2 linked regions of the Prochlorococcus marinus str. MIT 0912 genome follow. Each later gene encodes a partner of the first gene's protein in a complex. Links are inferred from orthologs where the notes say so. Each region holds a gene or a part of one and is shown in the gene's direction. Other genes may lie near its edges.

Region 1 (5,064 bases):
GCAGCATTCGCCATTGCATATCAACATAATCTCGGGCATGTCCCCAATCTCTCTTGGCATCAAGATTTCCCATGTAGAGAAATTTTTCTAGCCCCTTATGGATTTGAGTCAACCCTCTTGTGATTTTCCTCGTTACAAATGTTTCACCTCGTCTGGGGGACTCATGATTAAAAAGGATTCCATTACATGCATACATCCCATAAGCTTCCCGATAATTAATTGTGATCCAGTAGGCATAAAGTTTTGCTATTGCATATGGACTTCTTGGATAAAAGGATGTCGATTCGTTTTGAGGTGTTTCTTTTGCTTTCCCATAGAGTTCTGATGTACTTGCTTGATAAACTCTTGTTTTCGAAGTTAAGTTTAATAATCTAACGGCTTCTAGTATTCTTAAAGCACCAAGTGCGTCTGTATTAGCCGTATATTCAGGTTCTTCAAAGCTTACTGCTACATGACTTTGGGCTCCAAGATTATAAATTTCATCAGGTTGAATATTTTGGATGATTCGAATGATATTAGTGCTATCAGTTAGGTCTCCATAATGTAAGAAAAGTTTTCCATTCTTTTCATGTGGATCTTTATATAAGTGGTCTATTCTGTCTGTATTAAAAAGACTTGCTCTTCTTTTGATGCCATGAACAATGTATCCTTTATCAATAAGAAACTCTGCAAGATAGCTACCATCTTGACCAGTTATTCCAGTTATTAGGGCGGTTTTATTTTTTTGATTCAAACTTTTTTTCATAAAATAATATTTTACTTCACTACCATTCCAATTTTAGAAATCGGACTATGAATAAATAATTTTTTAGAATAAATCTATAAATCTGGATAATATCTTCTTTTTTTCTATTCAATATTAGATTTGTTATTTAATAGAAATTTTATTTATAATTGCGCTTGTTTGTCATGTTTATGTTGACACTTAGATTATAAGTAATAACAAATTCCTTTCAAAAACTACGTCGATCAGTAATAATAACTGTAGTGATAAAAACAAGCTATATGCTTAAACAACTTTTTGGTGATCCTAATAATAGGAAACTGAAGAGCTATCAGCCCATAGTATCTGACATCAACCTATTTGAGGAAGATATTGCGGCTCTCAGTGATGATGATTTACGTAGGAAGACATCTGACTTTCGTGTTCGCTTGGATAATGCATCAGAGTTTAATAAACAATTAGAGCTATTAGATGAATTATTGCCTGAAGTTTTCGCAATGGTTCGAGAAGCTTCTAAAAGAGTTTTAGGTCTTAGGCATTTTGATGTTCAGTTAATTGGAGGAATGGTTCTTCATGAAGGACAAATTGCCGAAATGAAAACGGGTGAGGGGAAGACATTAGTAGCAACCCTCCCAAGTTTTTTGAATGCTCTTACTGGAAGAGGGGTTCATGTGGTCACAGTGAATGATTATTTGGCCAAAAGAGATGCTGAATGGATGGGGCAAGTTCATCGCAGTTTAGGAATGTCTGTTGGCTTGATTCAACAAAACATGTCACCAGCAGCGAGAAAAAAAAATTACGGTTGTGATATTACGTATGCGACTAATTCTGAGCTTGGATTTGATTATCTTCGCGATAATATGGCTGCTGATATTAGCGAAGTTGTACAACGAAAATATCAATATTGTGTCATTGATGAAGTTGACTCGATTTTGATAGATGAAGCTAGGACCCCACTAATTATCTCTGGTCAGGTTGAACGCCCTCAAGAAAAATATGAGAAAGCTGCTCAAGTAGTGGCATTACTTGAAAGATCACCAGAACTAAGTAAAGACGGTGTTGATCCAGAAGGAGATTATGAAGTAGATGAAAAGCAAAGAAGTTGTATTTTGACCGATCAGGGCTTTGAAAAAACTGAAGATATTCTCAAAGTACCTGATCTTTATGACCCTAAAGATCCTTGGGCTCATTACATCACCAATGCAATTAAGGCGAAGGAATTATTTGTTAAAGACGTAAATTATATTGTCAGAGACGGTGAAGCAGTAATTGTTGATGAATTCACTGGTCGAGTGATGCCCGGTCGACGTTGGAGCGATGGACAGCATCAAGCGATTGAAGCAAAGGAAAATCTCCAAATTCAACCAGAGACGCAGACACTAGCCTCTATTACTTATCAAAATTTTTTCCTTTTATATCCGCGACTCGCTGGTATGACTGGAACAGCTAAAACTGAAGAAGTTGAATTTGATAAGACATATAAATTAGAGACAACTGTAATTCCCACCAATCGCACTATTGCAAGGAACGATTGGGTTGACCAAGTCTTCAAGTCTGAGGCTGCCAAATGGAGAGCAGTTGCTAATGAAACAGCAAGAATTAATTTAGAGGGTCGACCAATTCTTGTGGGCACAACTAGTGTTGAGAAAAGTGAATTATTGAGTTCTCTATTGGCTGAGAAGCAAATATCACATAACTTGTTGAATGCTAAACCAGAGAATGTAGAAAGAGAGGCGGAAATTGTTGCTCAGGCTGGTCGGGCTGGCGCAGTGACAATTGCGACGAATATGGCTGGTAGAGGAACAGATATTATTTTGGGAGGAAATAGCGACTATATGGCTCGATTAAAAATACGTGAAATTTTGATCCCAAGACTAGTTAAAATAGAAGAGAAACATAAACCTCCCGTTCCATTACAAAGATCAAAAAATAAAGAAGGGTTTGGCTCGGATGGTAAGCAATCTCAAAAAACTAGTTCATCTAGAGATATTAATAATATTTTTCCATGTATTTTGAATTCGGAAATAGATCAATATCTGGCAAAATTGAGTTCTGAATTGGTTAAAGAATGGGGTGATCGCAGCCTAGATTTTCTTGAATTAGAAGAAAGAATTGCAAAAGCTGCAGAAAAAGCTCCAACTAAAGATCAACAAATCATCAAACTTAGAAAAGCAATAGCATTAATTAAAGAAGAATATGATGCTGTATTGAAGGACGAAGAATTAAAAGTAAGAGAAGCAGGAGGATTACATGTAATTGGTACCGAGAGACATGAATCTAGAAGAGTTGATAATCAATTAAGAGGACGTGCTGGTAGGCAAGGAGATTTAGGAAGCACGAGGTTTTTCCTTTCGCTAGAAGATAATCTTTTGAGGATTTTTGGGGGTGACAGGGTAGCAGGCTTAATGAATGCTTTTCGAGTAGAAGAAGATATGCCTATTGAATCAGGAATGCTGACAAGATCTCTAGAGGGGGCGCAAAAAAAAGTTGAAACTTATTACTATGATATTAGAAAGCAAGTTTTTGAATATGATGAAGTAATGAATAACCAGCGTAAAGCTATTTATTCTGAAAGGTTGAGAGTCTTAGAAGGGAAAGATTTAAAACAACAAGTGATTGAATATGGAGAAAAAACTATGACTGAAATCGTAGATGCTTATGTAAATATAGATTTACCAGAGGAAGAGTGGGATTTAGAGAAATTATTATCTAAAGTAAAAGAATTTGTATATTTATTAAATGATCTAAATTCAAAAGAATTATTAGGATTAAACATAGAGCAATTGAAAGCTTTCCTTCAAGAGCAAATTAGAAATGCTTATGATGTTAAAGAAGCCCAAATTGAAGAGAATTTTCCAGGAATGATGCGTGAGGCAGAGAGATTTTTTATTCTTCAACAACTTGATTCTTTATGGAGAGAACACTTACAGTCAATGGATGCACTTCGTGAATCAGTAGGTTTAAGAGGATACGGCCAAAAAGATCCATTAATTGAGTACAAAAATGAAGGGTATGATATGTTTCTCGAAATGATGATAAATATGAGACGCAATGTTATTTACTCTATGTTTATGTTTCAACCCGCAAAGAAAAAAACTTAAAAATATAAACCTTTTTTGGTAAATGGAACTAGATGAAAAACAATTATTAATTGGTTTGTATTTGGCTTACTTTGGAAGACCATTGAGATATTACGAAGAAGTTATTTATTTTCATTTAAAAGGAGATCAAATTATATCAGAGGCTTTTTCAAAATTCATTTCTAATCTAAGCGAATTTCATCATACATATTCAGCTTCTAAACCTATTGAGCATCAAATTAATGATTTATATAATAATTTATTTTGTCGTGACGTCGATAATGATGGCTTAATGTATTGGTCAAATACACTTAAATCTAGTTCAAAAGGGATTGAGTCTTTAGCGAATAACTTAATATATGATACTTATCAATTGACAATTTTAAATAATAATCAAGCTATTATAGATTACAGAACCCTATTGAATAAAATTGAGGTTTGCAATTGTTTAATAGATATCATAAGAAATAATAATAAATATAATTCACTTTATAATCCTATCTCTTATGAGCCATGGATCTCTGGATACTTTATAGATGAAATAAAATCTTTTATAAGAAAAGTTGATTCTAAATATCAACTCAGTATTAACGCTCTAGATAATTTTATTCAAAATTCTTTTTATAAAATTCATAATCAATTTTTAAGTCCTGCAATCATAATTAATAATATATCTTTAGATATTCCCATATTAGGATCAGAATCCAGAAATATAAAACGATCTATTATTAATTCTGTGACTGGAGGGGCTTTGAGTAAAAAGAAAGGTTTAATGACAGTGAAAGCTCTATCAAATTTAAATTTAGTAATTAATAAAGGTGAAAGGGTCGCTTTAATTGGTCACAATGGATCTGGTAAAAGTTGTCTTTTACGTTTGATCTCAGGAATTTATAAGCCTTCATCAGGTTCTATTGATATTGAGGTTGAAGTTTATCCGATGATTCAAAAAAGTTTTTTAACAAGTGATGAATTGACTGGAGTTGATGCTGCTAAAGCTTTTTATTTGATGAGTAGTAATAGAAAAAAAGATTATCAAGAATATCTGGATGACATAATAGAATTTTCTGGTTTGGGGTCTTATATATATTTACCAATTAAAACTTATAGTGATGGAATGTCTGCTAGATTATTATTTTCTATTCTTACATCATGCAAGCATGATTTCTTAGTAATTGATGAGGGCTTTGGAACGGGAGATACAGATTTTTATGAAAAAGCAGAAAAAAGAATGAAATCTTTTATTGAAGAAACTGGTACTTT
Region 2 (3,371 bases), 100 kb from region 1 along the record:
AGAGATGGAGCAGCGAGTGTATTAATTCGTCCTGCAGCTCCTGGAACTGGTGTAATTGCCGGCGGCTCAATTCGTACTGTTTTAGAGTTGGCTGGAATTAAAAATGTACTTGCAAAGCGATTAGGTAGTAAGACCCCTCTTAATAATGCTCGTGCTGCAATGGTTGCTTTAAGTGAGTTAAGGACTCATAAAGCCACTGCAAAAGAGCGTGGTATTTCACTTGAGCAGATTTATTCTTAAAAATCATGACTATTAAATTAGAATCTCTTCAATCAAATAAAGGATCTAGACGTAAAAAAATGCGTAAAGGTCGAGGTATAGCTGCTGGCCAAGGCGCAAGTTGTGGTTTTGGGATGAGAGGGCAAAAATCTAGATCAGGAAGACCTACTCGCCCAGGTTTTGAGGGGGGTCAGATGCCTTTATATAGACGAGTTCCAAAATTAAAACATTTCCCGATAGTTAATCAGAAAAATTTTACTGTCCTCAATGTATCTAGTTTGAATAAATTGAAAGATGGGACTGTAGTTAATCTTGATTTATTGGTTAAGGAAGGTATCTTGACTAAGCCTAAAGATCCACTCAAAATCCTTGGGAACGGCAAATTAGAAGTTAAAGTTACTGTCCAGGCTGCAGCTTTCACAGCCTCAGCTAAAAAGAAAATTGAAGAAGTTGGAGGAACATGTGAAGTATATACTTAAGTTTTTATCCTTGAATATATAATTTTTATATATTAGTCTCAAATAAATTATCATCATTAAATGTTAATAAGTCGTGGTCGTAATCCAAGTGCAGGTGAGGTAATTACCCAGCTTTTCAGTAATGAAGAGCTAAGAGGAAGAGTGATTACAACTCTTGGCCTATTATTAATTGTACGACTAGGAATTTATATTCCTATGCCTGGAATAGATAGAGAAGCTTTTAAATCTTTTATTGAGCAGGGAGGACAATTGATAGGATTTCTTGATATTTTCACTGGCGGTGGTATCTCAACTTTGGGTATTTTTGCATTAGGTATTCTTCCATTTATTAATGCGTCAATAATTATCCAGTTGCTCACTGCTTCTTTGCCGCAATTGGAAGATTTGCAGAAAAATGAGGGGGAGGCAGGAAGACGGAAAATAGCTCAGATAACTCGATATGTTGCTTTGGGTTGGGGATTAGTTCAAAGCACAGTTTTTGCTTTAATTCTCAGACAATATTCAGTCGAAGGTCTTGGCGAAACTGAATTTGTTATTCAAACATCCCTAGCTTTAGTTACTGGATCAATGATAGTTATGTGGTTGAGTGAAATTATTACCGAAAAAGGCATAGGCCAAGGAGCTTCATTGGTTATTTTTTTGAATATTGTTGCAACTTTGCCTAAGGCCCTAAGTTCGACTATTGAAAAAGCTCAAACTGGAGATCGAGCTGATGTCTTAGGAATAATAATTCTTTTGATGGTTTTTTTAATTACTATTATTGGTATTATTTTTGTTCAAGAAGGTGCTAGGAGAATTCCAATAGTAAGTGCAAAAAGTCAAATGGGTGGTACAGCTCTTTTACCAAGCAGACAAAGTTATCTACCTCTTAAGTTAAATGCTGGAGGTGTTATGCCGATAATTTTTGCTTCTGCATTGATCTTTTTACCAATAACAATTGCAAACTTTACTCAAAATCCGTTATTAATTAAAGCTGCTAGTTCACTTAATCCAGGTTCCTCCAACCCATGGCCATATGCAATTACCTTTTTCGCATTGATTTTAGGTTTTGCTTATTTTTATGCTTCTTTAACAATAAATCCAATAGATATTGCATCTAATTTAAAAAAAGGTGGTGTTGCGATACCAGGAGTAAGACCTGGTAGTTCAACTTCTAATTATCTTTCAGGTGTACAAAACCGCCTAACCTTACTTGGTGGTTTATTTCTTGGTTCTGTAGCAATCGTTCCTGCTGCAGTAGAGAGAGCAACCAATGTTCAAACTTTTCAAGGGCTTGGTGCAACTTCATTATTGATTTTAGTTGGAGTTGCAATAGATACCTCCAAACAAGTTCAGACTTATGTGATTTCTCAAAGGTATGAAGGTTTAGTTCGTCAATAAAACTATTACTATGATTTTTAAATGAAAAATAAATTACTATTCCTTGGTCCTCCTGGGGCAGGTAAAGGGACACAAGCAAATCTTTTTTGCAAAAAGTATGGACTAGATCATCTGTCCACTGGCGATTTACTCAGAGATGAGGTCTCCTCTGGTTCTGCACTAGGTAAAAAAGCTGCAGAGATTATGAATAAAGGAGAATTAGTAAATGATGAGTTAGTTCTCTCAATTGTTGAGGGAAGATTAGAAAATATCAATAAAGGTTGGTTGCTTGATGGTTTTCCCAGAAACGTTAATCAAGCTAATTCTCTAAAAAGTCTTTTAGAAAAAATTAATCAACCTTTAGAAGGAGTAGTATTAATAAAAATTTCTGACGATTATTTAATTAAAAGGCTTTTAGAAAGAGGGAGACAGGATGATAATGAACAAGTCATAATAAATAGACTAAAAATTTACAGAGATAAAACTTCTCCTCTTATCGATTTGTATACCAAACAAGGAATTCTTGAGGAGATAGAAGGTAATGCTGACATAGATGTTGTGTTTTCCTCTATTGAGAAAGCTTTAGGCGGATGATGTAGTAAAGTTGTAGTTTGGAAATAGGAGCGTCTCACCAAATGAAGGTTAGATCCTCAGTCAAAAAAATTAGTCCTGACGATCAGATCGTGAGGCGCAGAGGCCGGATCTATGTGATCAACAAGAAAAGGCCTCGAAACAAACAGCGTCAGGGCTGATTCCTGACTTTTTTAAGAAGAAAATCTAGAACGATTAATTTTCTTTTAGTTTGCTTCTTACATCAAGGTCATCATTAAATTATGATGATTTTTATTGTCCTCTTCGATTTATCCCTAAGTGGCACGAATCTCAGGCATCGATATACCTCGCGAAAAGCGAGTAGAAGTTGCCCTTACTTACATCTATGGTATTGGCTTGACAAGAGCTCAGACTATCCTCGAACAATCAGGGGTTAATCCTGATACTCGTGTAAAGGATTTAGACGACAGTGATGTTCAGAAGCTCAGAGCTGCTACTGAAGAATTTACTCTTGAAGGAGATTTGAGGCGCCAAGAAGGAATGGCACTCAAACGTCTTCAAGATATAGGATGTGTTCGTGGAAGAAGGCATAGAATGAGTCTTCCTGTTCGTGGACAACGAACAAGAACTAACGCTCGTACAAGGAGAGGAGCTAGAAAAACCGTTGCAGGAAGAAAGAAATAATTTCTTAAAACTCCTGCTACCATCTGGTAATTTACTAAATCTTTTTTTTTAATAAGGCACAGCCTAATGGCTACAACC

Evidence for each region.
Region 2: the proteins of secA (region 1) and secY are in contact, whole or in part, in a crystal structure (PDB 3DIN), measured with the Thermotoga maritima proteins. The link is inferred for Prochlorococcus marinus str. MIT 0912 from one-to-one orthologs. Residues at the interface, in WP_004082002.1 of Thermotoga maritima: Glu261, Ala262, Arg263, Lys300, Ala301, Arg302, Thr303, Ile304, Ile305, Leu323, Tyr324, Asp325, Pro326, Val329, Ser330, Tyr333, Ile336, Lys340, Phe345, Val349, Glu363, Phe364, Tyr374, Ser375, Gly376, Gly377, Glu393, Ile395, Thr482, Ser483; in WP_004081795.1 of Thermotoga maritima: Glu108, Gly109, Glu110, Glu111, Ala236, Glu237, Arg238, Arg239, Ile240, Thr241, Ile242, Gln243, Tyr244, Ala245, Arg246, Arg247, Val248, Thr249, Gly250, Arg251, Arg252, Val253, Tyr254, Gly256, Ala257, Ser258, Thr259, Tyr260, Leu261, Pro262.

What each region holds. Positions count from the first base shown.
Region 1 is NZ_CP114783.1:1,174,383-1,179,446, reverse strand. The notes cover bases 626-4,025. They hold secA (preprotein translocase subunit SecA), read left to right. Parts: upstream 626-1,005; coding sequence 1,006-3,825; downstream 3,826-4,025. Other genes in these bases: O5640_RS07060 (ATP-binding cassette domain-containing protein), read left to right, coding at 3,848-4,025; gmd (GDP-mannose 4,6-dehydratase), read right to left, coding at 626-745. Also shown: more of gmd, read right to left, coding at 1-625; more of O5640_RS07060, read left to right, coding at 4,026-5,064. UniProt on the Escherichia coli protein: Required for protein export, interacts with the SecYEG preprotein conducting channel.
Region 2 is NZ_CP114783.1:1,074,836-1,078,206, reverse strand. Bases 1-2,918 are described here. They hold secY (preprotein translocase subunit SecY), read left to right. Parts: upstream 1-758; coding sequence 759-2,078; downstream 2,079-2,918. Other genes in these bases: rpmJ (50S ribosomal protein L36), read left to right, coding at 2,693-2,809; O5640_RS06490 (adenylate kinase), read left to right, coding at 2,100-2,651; rplO (50S ribosomal protein L15), read left to right, coding at 246-698; rpsE (30S ribosomal protein S5), read left to right, coding at 1-240. In the rest of the region: rpsM (30S ribosomal protein S13), read left to right, coding at 2,928-3,293; rpsK (30S ribosomal protein S11), read left to right, coding at 3,360-3,371. UniProt on the Escherichia coli protein: The central subunit of the protein translocation channel SecYEG. Consists of two halves formed by TMs 1-5 and 6-10.